One region of the Phormidesmis priestleyi ULC007 genome, then DNA from elsewhere that is predicted to be linked to it. Evidence: predicted binding sites of a transcription regulator. Region 1 holds the regulator's gene; each other region holds the start of a gene.
What was found. The regulator NtcA, encoded in region 1, controls nitrogen genes in cyanobacteria. The targets are predictions, from matches to a motif close to TTTGTANNNNNNNNTACAAA.

Region 1 (4,016 bases):
GGTTCGCTAGTCATGAGCTTGGAAAACTAGTAAAAAAAGTCACCTGCTGAGGGTCAGGCTTAAAGCAGAGTATAGCCACTAAACCCTTTTCTGAGAGGTTTACAGAGTGACTAGTCTTTTTCATCACCTTTGAGATAGATTGTCAAGCTTATAGTACGCCTTTAGAGCTAGGAATCGTATGGGCACGACGCGGATCGATCTCGGCTGCCATGCGGAGCGATCGCGCAAACGCTTTAAACGTCGCCTCGATAATGTGATGGGAGTTAATGCCGTCTAGCTGACGAATGTGCAGCGTCATCTGAGAGTGATTGACGATCGCCACAAAAAATTCTCGCACCAGTTGCGTATCATACGTTCCCACTCGCTGAGTCGGAATCTCTAACCCATAACTCAAGTGGGGGCGACCCGAAAAATCAAGCGCAATTTGAACGAGGGCTTCATCGAGCGGCGCAACAAAATGACCAAACCGCACGATGCCTTTGCGATCGCCCAGTGCTTTGGCAAACGCCATTCCCAGCGTAATTCCGACATCTTCGTTGGTGTGGTGATCATCAATCTCGATATCGCCTATTGCTTGCACCTCTAAATCAATCAGCCCGTGTGATGAAATCTGGTGCAGCATATGATCGAGAAAAGGAATTCCCGTTTTGGCAACGCACTGACCTGTGCCATCTAAGTTGAGGCTGATATGCACATCGGTTTCACCTGTTTTGCGGCTGACCGAGGCAGTCCGATTCCCTTCAGGAATGTAGGAAGGCGCAACTTGAAGACGATCGCTGGTCTGCATAGGAGTCATTTTGAAGATTATTTTCCATTATCTCTGCAATCCAAAAAATCCAGCAGCATTTTATTTTAGTCAACACTGCTGGATTTGCTGGTGGGGCGATCGCGTCCCTACTCTGCCGCGCTTTTTGATCCCGTCATCCCCATGATTTCGTATCCAGCATCAACGTAGATCGTTTGTCCCGTAATGCCGCTAGACAAATCACTACACAAAAACGCTGCCGTATTGCCGACTTCTGTTTGAGTCACCGTCCGACCCAGAGGAGCCACCGCTTCAACGTGGTGAATCATATCTAAAATTCCGCCCACCGCCGACGAAGCCAACGTCCGAATCGGGCCGGCTGAGATCGCGTTAACTCGAATATTTTGTGCCCCCATCTCAGAGGCGAGATATCGCACATTCATTTCTAATGCCGCTTTTGCAATCCCCATGACATTGTAATTGGGGATCACTTTCACACCGCCAAAATAGGTCATCGTGACAATGCTGCCGCCGTTGGTCATCAAAGGTTTTGCAACGCCAGCCAGCTTGATTAACGAATAAGCACTGATGTCAAGAGCCGTGGTGAACCCAGCGCGACTCGTTTTGCTAAAGTCGCCAGACAGATCGTCTTTACTGGCAAAGGCTAGACAGTGAATGAGAATATCTAGCTGATTCCATTGGTCGCGCACCGTGTCAAACGTCGCCTGAATCTGGTCATCGTCCTGAACATTTAACGGCAAAAATAAGCTGGGCTGCAATGGCTCTACGAGTTCGGCAACCTTTTTCTCCATCCTTCCCCGTTCATCGGGCAGGTAGGTGATGCCAAGATTTGCGCCCGCTTTGTGGAGTTGTTGAGCAATGCCCCACGCGATCGACTTGTTATTGGCAATTCCAGTCACCAGAGCGTTTTTTCCAGTCAGGTTCAACATAGACATTCATTTCAATAGCATCTACAAGACTACAGTGCGACGGGTAACGGTTGAAGTGCAAATCGCTTTACTTAGCGCTAGGATGTGGGCAAATCTTAATTGAGTTATTGAAAAACTTGAAGTAATAACAGAGTCCCTACCCGGTTTTCAGAAAACTTCCGGCTGCTAGAAGAAATAAGGTAGTATTAGGCACAAAAAGTACCGCGAGAGTGAGTTTAAGTGTTCTAAAGTCATCAATCTCTCACAGAAAAGTCTTAGATTAAGGCTCCGTCGATGACAGGGAGAAAATTGGAGTAGGAGTTACGACAAAGGAAATGGTAGTGACCAAAGAGCGACCCTTAGCAACGATGTTTCGTCAGATTGGTGGAGGAGCCTTCCCGCCAGTCGTAGAGACGTTTGAGCGCGGCAAGACGATTTTCTTTCCAGGCGACCCGGCAGAGCGGGTTTATTTCTTATTAAAAGGGGCAGTGAAGCTCTCTAGAGTTTATGAAGCAGGTGAAGAAATCACCGTTGCCCTACTGCGCGAGAATAGTGTCTTTGGCGTGTTATCGCTGATTACGGGGCAGCGTTCCGATCGCTTCTATCACGCGGTTGCGTTTACCCCGGCTGAGTTGTTGTCGGTGCCGATCGAGCAAGTCGAAAAAGCGCTCAAAGACAACCCCGAATTGTCAATGCTGATGCTGCGGGGTTTGTCGTCTCGAATTCTGCAAACTGAGATGATGATCGAAACTCTGGCCCATCGAGATATGGGTTCTCGCCTAGTTAGCTTCTTGCTGATTCTCTGCCGCGATTTTGGGGTTCCTGGTCAAGATGGGATCACGATCGATCTGAAGCTCTCACACCAGGCCATTGCTGAAGCGATCGGCTCAACTCGCGTCACAGTGACTCGGCTGTTAGGCGATTTACGTCAAGACAAAATGATCTCAATTCACAAGAAAAAAATCACGGTGCATAACCCAGTCACCTTGAGTCAGCAGTTCACTTAGTGATCAGGTAATTCCTGTAACTAATTGATCCTTGTTTCTGTAAATACGATATTCTGTAAAAGCACTAAATCGTAAATACAGAACATGGTTAATAAGAAAACTAAAACTGTCTCAAAATCTAATGGAACGTCAGCACCCACCAATCTGAATGAGTGGGCTGGTGGAAAAAGTGCTGAAGAAAGCCCTGCTCCTGAGGCCTCGGTGTCTGTCGCAGAAACTGTTGCAGCAGCAGTAAAACCTGTTGCCGAAAAAGCAGCTCACGTTGCTAAAAAGATCACAAAAACAAAAGCTGTCGCACCGATCGAAGGGGTGCCTGACGAAAAAGCAGTCGAAATCACCTCCAAAAAGTCCGCTAAAGATACTAAAGATCAGTCTTCTGAGAAATCAGTGAAAATGAAACGGCTGACTTTAGATATCTCTAAGCCGTTGCACAAAGCTATCAAAGCTAAAGCGGTCGAAGAAGGCATTCCGATGGTTGATATGCTGCGATCGCTGCTAGAAAAATATTATGGCAAAAACTAGAAGGCGGTGATTAGGTGCTGACGATGCCTGACCACTGAGCTTTCTTTAATTTTTCACGTCGGTATGAAAAGAAATTCAGAGAGTCTTGATAGGTGCAGTGAGGCGCGATCGCGATCTGTTCTTCGCCAAGTCCCAATCGCTCTAGTTGCAGAGCATTAACTCGTCGCACATCTAATCGCACTCGCCCCGATGTCGAGTCAGACAGCACTGGAGAATTGGGCATTTCTAGTAATCGTTCTACGTTCGCGTCTAAAGAACTTTCTAAATCGAGGTTGATGACAGTCGCTCCGACCTCGACTGCCACATGAGTAGAAACCTGATAGACTTCCCCTGCGATCGCTGGGCCCATCGCTACCCGCAAATCTTGAATTTGGCTCCCTTGCTGGCAGAGACGCGCGATCGTGCCGGGCACAATCTTTTGAGCCGTTCCCCGCCATCCCGCATGGACAGCAGCCACTTGACCTGTCTTGACATCCGCAATCAGCACTGGGGTACAGTCAGCGCTGCAAACCCACATCGCTTGACTGGCTTGCTCCGAAATTACTCCATCGGCATCGGGTAGATTCTCATTCGTTAACGGAGTTGGCATTTCTGACGGTGCCAACACGACGTTGCCATGCACTTGTTTAGCGCGATATGCCTGAGCAAATGGATACAACGCCTCCGTGATCTCAAAGGGCGATCGCGGTGCAAACTGTTGCGTAAAAAAGCCGTGTTTCCAGGGCGCTAGCAGACTAGACGTTAAATAGGGTAGATGATTCCAAGTTTGCCAGTGCCAAGTGTGCATGACTAATCGAGACTGCGGGGTGATAG
Region 2 (4,016 bases), on a different contig from region 1:
GGTTGAGCAACTTAAAAGAGTTGCTGCTCAAGTTAAGCACATCTTTACTGGCGACACATGCTGTTTATGTTAATTAAACACCAGCGTCGCATCTTACCGATAACGTAATGGATGCCCTAGTGCTTGAGCACCTTCTCCTTGATTTACCTGAATGCGAACTCACATTGCGTTTGTGAAACGTCAACCTAATCAAGAAATGCCGAAACGAAGCGGTTTTCTTGAAGACTCCGGTCGTTTAGATACTTCACAAACATAGCTAAATAGTCATGCTCTGTGATTTCGCTCCAATTTTTCACCCCCAGGGTAATTTAACCCTTTTGAAAGACGGCAAATATAGGGGCAACTGCTAGCGTTAGGGTGCAACATTCTACTAGTCTGACTGTTCCCTTCTTCAAGCCATCAGAGCAACGTTGTTTTGTCACACGACTGGATTGAGACAGATGAAATTTGAGGATATCTATCAATTCTTTAAAGACCCACCACCTTTTTATCTCAACAAAGAGTTGGCGGTGTGCTACGTTCTCGCAGTTCTCTTGCGGGGCGACTCTTACGGAACCGAGCTGATCCAGTTATTGGAATCAGAACACCCTCTCTATCGTCTTTCAGATACGGTGCTTTATAGCGCCCTTAAGTTTCTTGAAGACGAAGAGATGGTAACAGGCTACTGGAAAAAAGTAGAGGGCAGAGGTCGTCCTCGTCGGATGTATCAGATTCGGCCTGAGGCAATGCCTCAAGCGCAAGATCTGGCAAAGCTCTGGCAAGATTATGCTGTTAAGCGTGATCACCATAACCGAGTGCCTCAAGCTAGTGGCTCAGAGCGATAAGTTATCCAGGTTCTAAAAGTTATCCATTGTTGACTAGACTGAAGTAGACAGGACGCTTTTACAACCTGGCTGATTTAATGAGTACCTCTGTCATTCCGTCTACTTTTTTTCTGACTATCTTGATGACGATCGGACTAGTCTTTTTTATCCGTGCGTCGGTCAAAGATCGAACTCAGGTGATCAGGTTAGCTTCTGACCAATCGGAAACGTCTTTGCTGACCCAGTTGCAGCAATATTTTGACCAGCGTGCCTACCGCGTTGTGTCGCTAGATGCTGCAAAGAACGAGGTCATCTTTGAGGGGACGGTTCGCCCTAGCCTATTTTTGGCAGGCTTCTTAATCCTGCTCGCAGCGACGGGGGCTTTGTGTCTCGTCTTAATGCTGTCTTACCTGTTTCCAGATCAGTCGAAACTTTGGCTGAGTTTATTGCTCCTGTCTCCGTTGGCAGGAGTATTTTATTGGCGCGGTGCGGGGCGATCGGAGCAAGTCTCACTCAAGATTGAGTCGGTGCCTGATGCAGCGACCAAGAGCTTAATTACTGTCAAAGCGCACCGTGACGAATTAGCAGAGCTACAGCGCCTTCTAGGATTAAAGACGGCTACCTAAAAGCCTCCCAAAAAAGTCCCCTCAAGGTTCTCAACTTGAGGGGACTTTTTGATCAGATAGTGTCAAACCAAGCAAACGAAATACTTCTAGCTCAAGACAGATTTGAACGATCGTCGTCAGACTTTACAATTGTCCCAGGCTACGTCATCTCTGCTTGATGAATCAAACGTTCACTGACCTCGCTTAACGCTTTTATCGTTTCACTAACGCTTAACTGATAAAAACAACAGTCAGGCTAAACGAGGGGTGTGTGGAGTGTTCTAATCTCTAATGACTCTTTGCAGAAGCCCCAATGGGTTCTAGCTCGTCGTCATTGGTCTTTAAACTGGGGAACAGAAAATGGTTTTCTTCGACATATTGCGCCCCGAAGAGACCCTTCTCAGCCCAGAAATACCGATCTGTGGTATGCTCGTTTCTCTTAACCAGCAATAGCGCAGGAGGAAGAATGCCTTCGGAATGGATGAACTTTCGAGCTGCCGTGACCGGTTTGTCTTCGCCACACTCGATGCTGTATTGAGGCACATGTTCTAAGATTCTGCGCCCCTCTTGCCGCCGCCGACTTTTACGCTTACGTCTCCTTGCCAAACCCCTTACCTCCTTAATCCTAACTGTCAAGTTGTAGTGATCGTTACAAAAGCCGTCGCAAGTATAGCGGCTCTGGCTCTAGATATCAACTTCCCTTAACGCAACGATACAAAATTTCAATTTTCTGGCTTTTCGTCGTCAAGAACACGAGCTGAATGTCGCAGCCTGGCACTTGTTAACCTTAAACTGATCGGCTGTAACTGCATGTAGGGGCGCTGTTGAACCACAGACTAATAGTTCTGAACTGGAAATTGGTTTGACCTTAAGCCAGCAAAATCGGCAGTTCAGTGTTTAATGTCTAGTGTTCTATGAGCGTGGAGTGATGCCGCTACTACTAACTTACGAGGGTTCAATGCTTAAGTCAATCTTAATTTAAGCCGAGGTATCTGAGGGCATGTTGATGCCGACTAGTTCAGAATTTGTAGAGTTGTGTCGATCGCAGGTCGCTCTACTGACTCAAGTGTTAGGAGCTTCACTCAGCGCGGTCTATTTAACCGAAGAATTGGTCGAGGGAGCAGAGGCTCAGATCGTGCCAATAGCGACCTACCCTGAATCGGTGGCATTAGAAAAATCGAGCCGCTTTGTGTTACCTCCAGGAAGTGACGTGGCTGCTGCAAATTCTCGACAGATTTCTGCGGGTGTTCGCGTCGATGAACCCTTGTCTACTGATTCTGACGAGCCAATCGATGCTTCTGCCGTGTCTCAACGTCTCAAGGGTGGCCTGGTCGAGCAACGGCAGGTTGTGTTGCCACTCGTTCATGAAGGGATGGTTTTGGGTTTGTTAGTGACTGAACGCAGCGATCGTCCGTGGACTACCTGGGAGCGCAGCCAGATTGAGCGAGTTGCTGCCACGATCGCCTTGGCGTGCGTGATGGATCAACGCGCTCAGTGGCTAGATCAAACCCGCCACGAGCAGAGACTTTTGCAAAACGAGCAGCATGATGTTTTAGATAATTTGCTGCATCAGTTCAAAAATCCGCTCACGGCCCTTCGCACGTTTGGCAAACTTTTATTGAGACGATTGCGACCAGAAGACTCAAACCGGGAAGTCGCAACGAGCATTGTACGAGAAAGCGATCGCCTCCAAGACCTATTGCAGCAGTTTGATCGGGCGATCGATTTAGAGGATGTAGACCTGATCTCAGTGGAAATAGATCAGGAGTCACAATCAGCGAAAAGTAGACCGATTCCTTTACTTCCGGCAGGGGTTTTAACGGGTTCAAGTCTGACCTTAGAAGCCTGTTCAGTCACTGATATCTTGCAGCCGCTGTTGAGTTCTGCCGAGGCGATCGCGCAAGAAGAAGAGCTTTCGATTCGAGCGTTGATTCCAACTAATTTGCCGCTTGTGTGGGCAAACTGTGGAGCATTGCGCGAGGTCTTGAGCAACTTGATTGACAACGCGCTCAAATACACTTCACCCGGCGGACAAGTCCATATTCGAGTCAATGCTCTAGACGATCGTGTCATCCTGCGCGTGACCAACACAGGGCAAGGAATTCCACCACAAGATTTGCTCCACTTGTTCGAGCGGCACTATCGAGGCATGCAGGCAATGACTGAGATTCCGGGGACGGGATTGGGGTTAGCGATCGCGCGTCGCTTAGTCGAGCAAATGCACGGCGAAATTGAAGTCTTTAGCCCCATGCAAAATGACGGCTGGATCTCAGAAGATTCTGACCAGCCGCCAAAAGAGCCAGGAGCCACATTTGTGGTGAAGCTAGCGGTTGCAGAAGTGAGGGATGAAACAGCACAAGACGCTTAAAGTTCAATCCCCCATCTTTCTGCCTACTTATTGGGATTGGGGCAAGACCAGATCGGCATTTAGCCGCAGATTGAGGTCAGAATTGGGCTGGATAGAAATCAGATCCACGCGATCGCCGCCAAAGATCAGACCCGCCAACGCACCTGCACCCGTGCCAATCAAGACTTCCCCAGCTTTGATGTTGCGATCGCCCGTCACCGCAGAGATGCCCGCCGCCGCCGCAGAACCCAACGCGGCACC
Region 3 (4,016 bases), on a different contig from region 1:
GATGCCAATCTGGTTCTCTATTCGGGTTATGACTTCGAGCCAAGTTTAATGAAGCTGATCCAATCGACCGCTAATTCTACGCCAAAGGTTGCGATCGCAGAAGTTGCGGTTCCGACTCCGCAGCAGTTTGATGAAGACGGTCAAACGGTTCCTGATCCGCACGTTTGGCACAACGCTCAAAACGGAATTCAAATGGTTGCCGCAGTTCAAAGTAATTTAGCGAAAGTTGCGCCTGCGAATGCAGCCCTTTATGCCAAAAATGCTCAAGCGATGACGACAGAACTGACGCAAATTGATGGCTGGATTAAGTCACAAATTGCCACCATTCCTGAAGCGTCTCGTAAGTTGGTGACGACGCACGATGCTTTAGGCTACTACTCTAAAGCCTATGGGCTTCCGGTTGAAGGTGCATTAGAAGGCATCAGCACTGAAGAAAAGCCGACTGCAAATCGAGTCAAGGAATTAGTCAAAACGATCGAAGATGATAAGGTTCCAACGATCTTTGCTGAACTCACCCTTAATCCTAAGTTGATCGAAGCGGTTGCCAAAGAAGCAAACGTGAAAGTTTCCGATCGAGAACTCTATGCAGATGGATTAGGAGAAGCCGGAAGCGAAGGGGACACTTACCAGAAAATGCTCGTTGCGAATACAAAAACGATCGTTGAAGGATTGGGAGGACAATTTACCCCGTTAACAGCAAAATAAGTCGATATTTCTAACCTGATTCTGTAATACCAATTTGATTTGTGAACGCGACAGATCCACACGAGAGCACGGAATACGGTAGGGGCATGGCATGCCGTGCCCCGTCGGATCGAACGATCAGTCGCCATTGCTTCCGAAATTGGTATTAGATCGATCGCAATTGTTTTTGAAATGGGCATAGCTCAATAAAGAGAGTACCGATCGTGTCCTCCCAAAGCAAATCCCCCAATGAAAATCTTCACTGAGGGATTTGTTCCACTGAGACAACAGTATCTAGGTCTAGCAGTCGTAATACAACTCAAACTCGTAGGGAGTTGGCAACTTGCTAATCGGCTTCACTTCACCCTCCATCTTCATCGCGATCCAGTTATAGATGAAGTCTTCTGGGAAGACACCGCCCGCCGTGAGAAATTCGTGATCTCTCTCCAGATTGGCCAGCGCTTCGCCGAGGTTTGCGGGTGCTTTGGGCACTTTTGCCAATTCCTCTTTACTCATTTCGTAGATGTCTACATCCAAAGGTTCGCCCGGATCAATCTGGTTTTTGATGCCGTCTAGCCCCGCACAGAGCATCGCCGAAAAAGTGAGGTAAGGGTTACTCGATGCGTCAGGGCACCGGAACTCTAATCGCTTGGCTTTAGGATTGCTGCCCGATAGCGGAATCCGAATTGATGCCGATCGATTCCCCGCCGAGTATGCCAAGTTGACCGGAGCTTCAAAGCCAGGAACCAACCGCTTATAGGAGTTTACGGTTGGGTTAGTGAACGCTAGAAGTGAAGGCGCGTGGCGGATCAAGCCGCCGATGAAATGCAGCGCCATTTGGCTCAAGCCTGCATATTTGTCGCCTGCAAACAACGGCTGTCCATCTTTCCAGATTGACATGTGGCTGTGCATTCCAGAGCCATTGTCATCGTGGATCGGCTTGGGCATGAAGGTTGCCGTCTTGCCATATTTACGAGCAACGTTTTTGACCACATACTTATAGGTCTGCACATAGTCAGCCGCGTGTACCAGGTCAGAAAAGCGGATGCCTAGCTCACACTGTCCACCAGCAGCAACTTCGTGGTGATGCTTCTCGATCGGCACGCCACACTTCGCCATCGTCAGCAGCATTTCTGTCCGAATGTCTTGCAGCGTATCGGAGGGAGCCGCCGGAAAATAGCCCCGTTTCTTGCCAATTTTAAAGCCAAGGTTGCCGCCCGGTTCAGAACTGCCTGAATTCCAAGAACCTTCGCTCGAATCAACGGCATAGTAGCCCGTGTGACCCTCTTGCCCATAGCGAACATCGTCAAAGATAAAAAATTCGGGTTCAGGGCCGCAGAAGACTTTATCGCCGATTCCTGTAGAGATCAAATAGTCAACGGCTTTCTGCGCGATCGATCGGGGGTCACGCTCATACATTTGCCCGGTGCGAGGATCGACGATCGTGCAAACCATGCTCAGGGTTGGCACTTCCATGAAGGGATCGATCCAAGCAGTGGTGGGGTCAGGCACCATCGCCATATCAGAACTGTTGATGGCTTTCCAGCCGCGAATGCTAGACCCGTCAAACGCTACACCCCCAGAGTTGAGAAAAGATTCTTCCTCAATCAAACTTTTGTGGAACGTACAGTGTTGCCAAATTCCATAAAGATCTACAAACTTGAGGTCGATCAGTTCAATATTCTGATCCTCAATCATCTTTAGAATTTCTTGTGCAGTCTCAGCCATGAACTACTCCTTGAATCGGGGCTAATAAAGTCTTCTCAGAAGGGTTTGAGAAGATGTTGAACGAATACGGCTCAGTTAAGATGTTTCACCTTAATCGGAAAGATTTATGAGGTCTTTAAAGAAAAAGCGGCGATCGCGCATCTTTCTAGAGCTAGACCCTGAGTTCTGTGAATCATCGTAGGGAGAGCGATACAGGAGTTTTGTATCTTAGACTACAAAATCCTTAGTCGTTAGCAAGAATTAAATTTAGGTTAACGACTATGATTGCGTCTTGGGACGTAAAAATGTAACGTTTCACAACGTCTAGGGGGATCAGCGTTGTCAGCATTTCAATCGGCTCAACCCTGCGTGGTAGACTTACGCTAAATCATTTTGATGAATTTGATGGAGCGCTCGGCTAGTTGCTGTGGGTCGAGGCTCTAATCAGAAAACCACAAACACCAGATCTGTTTATCGGGATTAATTGGGAGAAGAATTTCATGCGCGATGCAGTGACAAGCCTGATTAGAAACTACGACATCACCGGGCGATATCTTGATCGCAATGCGGTTGATGATTTAAAATCCTATTTTGCAACCGGGATGGCGCGTGTGCAAGCGGCCGGAGTAATCAACTCCAATGCGGCGGCGATCGTCAAGCAAGCAGGCTTACGGTTGTTTGATGAACTCCCCGAACTGATTCGCCCCGGCGGCAACGCTTACACCACTCGTCGCTATGCCGCGTGTCTGCGAGATATGGACTATTATCTGCGCTATGCCAGCTATGCACTGGTCGCTGGAGACACCGACGTGCTAGATGAGCGAGTGCTAGAAGGTCTGCGAGAAACCTACAACTCGTTGGGGGTTCCCAGTGGCCCAACCGTGCGCGGCATTCAAATCATGAAAGAAATTGTCAGAGAGCAGGTTGCGGCAACTGGCATTGAAGGAGCCTCGTTTATTGACCAGCCCTTTGACTACATGACCCGTGAATTGGGCGAAAACGACCTTTAATTAGGTTTGTCAGGTCGGTTTTTAATCCGGCGATCGTAGGGGCAAAGCCCTCGGTAGTTCAGCTTTCGGAAATTCCAAGAAAGCGTTCGCCGAAGGCTTTGCCCCTATGTCATGTCGTGGCTTATTTTCTAACCCTTCAGATCAGCATCGGTTTCTAAAACCCAGATTCAGAAACCACGATCGCAGACAAGAGTCGAAATCACAAAAAATATGAAATGATGGGTTCATCCTTGCTCACTCATCCCTCATCCCTTTAAGATGGCTACACCTTGTCACATCATTGTTGAGGGCAACCCCGCGATCGTTTATGCCAGTCGAGGAGGCACGCCCAATAAGGTGCTACCGACTTTAGAGCGGTTTCTCGATAAGTTTTGGCAGGAGCGCGATCTCTCTGGAGAAGCCAGCGACACACCAGAATGCTTGCTGGCACAGATTGTAGTTCGATTTGGCTATGAGATTTGTGAAGATGATTTCTCTAATCTCAAAGTAGGTGTGAACTATGACCCCACCGCCGAATATCTATATTTAATCGCCTCCGATCGCTCGGTAATTGTTTGGGAAACCGGAGACGATTATCACAAAGATCCGACTTTAGGGCTGCAAGCTTGCCAACCG

Region 2: the regulator NtcA is predicted to act here: its motif matches at 2,045-2,064, upstream of C7B65_RS12110 (DUF3155 domain-containing protein).
Region 3: the regulator NtcA is predicted to act here: its motif matches at 2,612-2,631, upstream of glnA (type I glutamate--ammonia ligase).

Annotation. Positions count from the first base shown of each region.
Region 1 covers NZ_PVWG01000009.1:92,961-96,976, reverse strand. The annotation lists gene C7B65_RS10520 (hybrid sensor histidine kinase/response regulator) at 1-14, opposite strand, end outside; gene hisB (imidazoleglycerol-phosphate dehydratase HisB) at 149-796, opposite strand; gene fabI (enoyl-ACP reductase FabI) at 895-1,695, opposite strand; gene ntcA (global nitrogen regulator NtcA) at 2,010-2,681, shown strand; gene C7B65_RS10500 (hypothetical protein) at 2,766-3,203, shown strand; gene pgeF (peptidoglycan editing factor PgeF) at 3,214-3,990, opposite strand.
Region 2 covers NZ_PVWG01000011.1:90,513-94,528, forward strand. The annotation lists gene C7B65_RS12100 (PadR family transcriptional regulator) at 441-824, shown strand; gene C7B65_RS12105 (cofactor assembly of complex C subunit B) at 902-1,429, shown strand; gene C7B65_RS12110 (DUF3155 domain-containing protein) at 1,697-2,044, opposite strand; gene C7B65_RS12115 (GAF domain-containing sensor histidine kinase) at 2,415-3,776, shown strand; gene C7B65_RS12120 (S-layer homology domain-containing protein) at 3,804-4,016, opposite strand, start outside.
Region 3 covers NZ_PVWG01000003.1:107,028-111,043, forward strand. The annotation lists gene C7B65_RS04475 (metal ABC transporter solute-binding protein, Zn/Mn family) at 1-705, shown strand, start outside; gene glnA (type I glutamate--ammonia ligase) at 985-2,412, opposite strand; gene apcB (allophycocyanin subunit beta) at 2,892-3,401, shown strand; gene C7B65_RS04490 (histidine kinase) at 3,660-4,016, shown strand, end outside.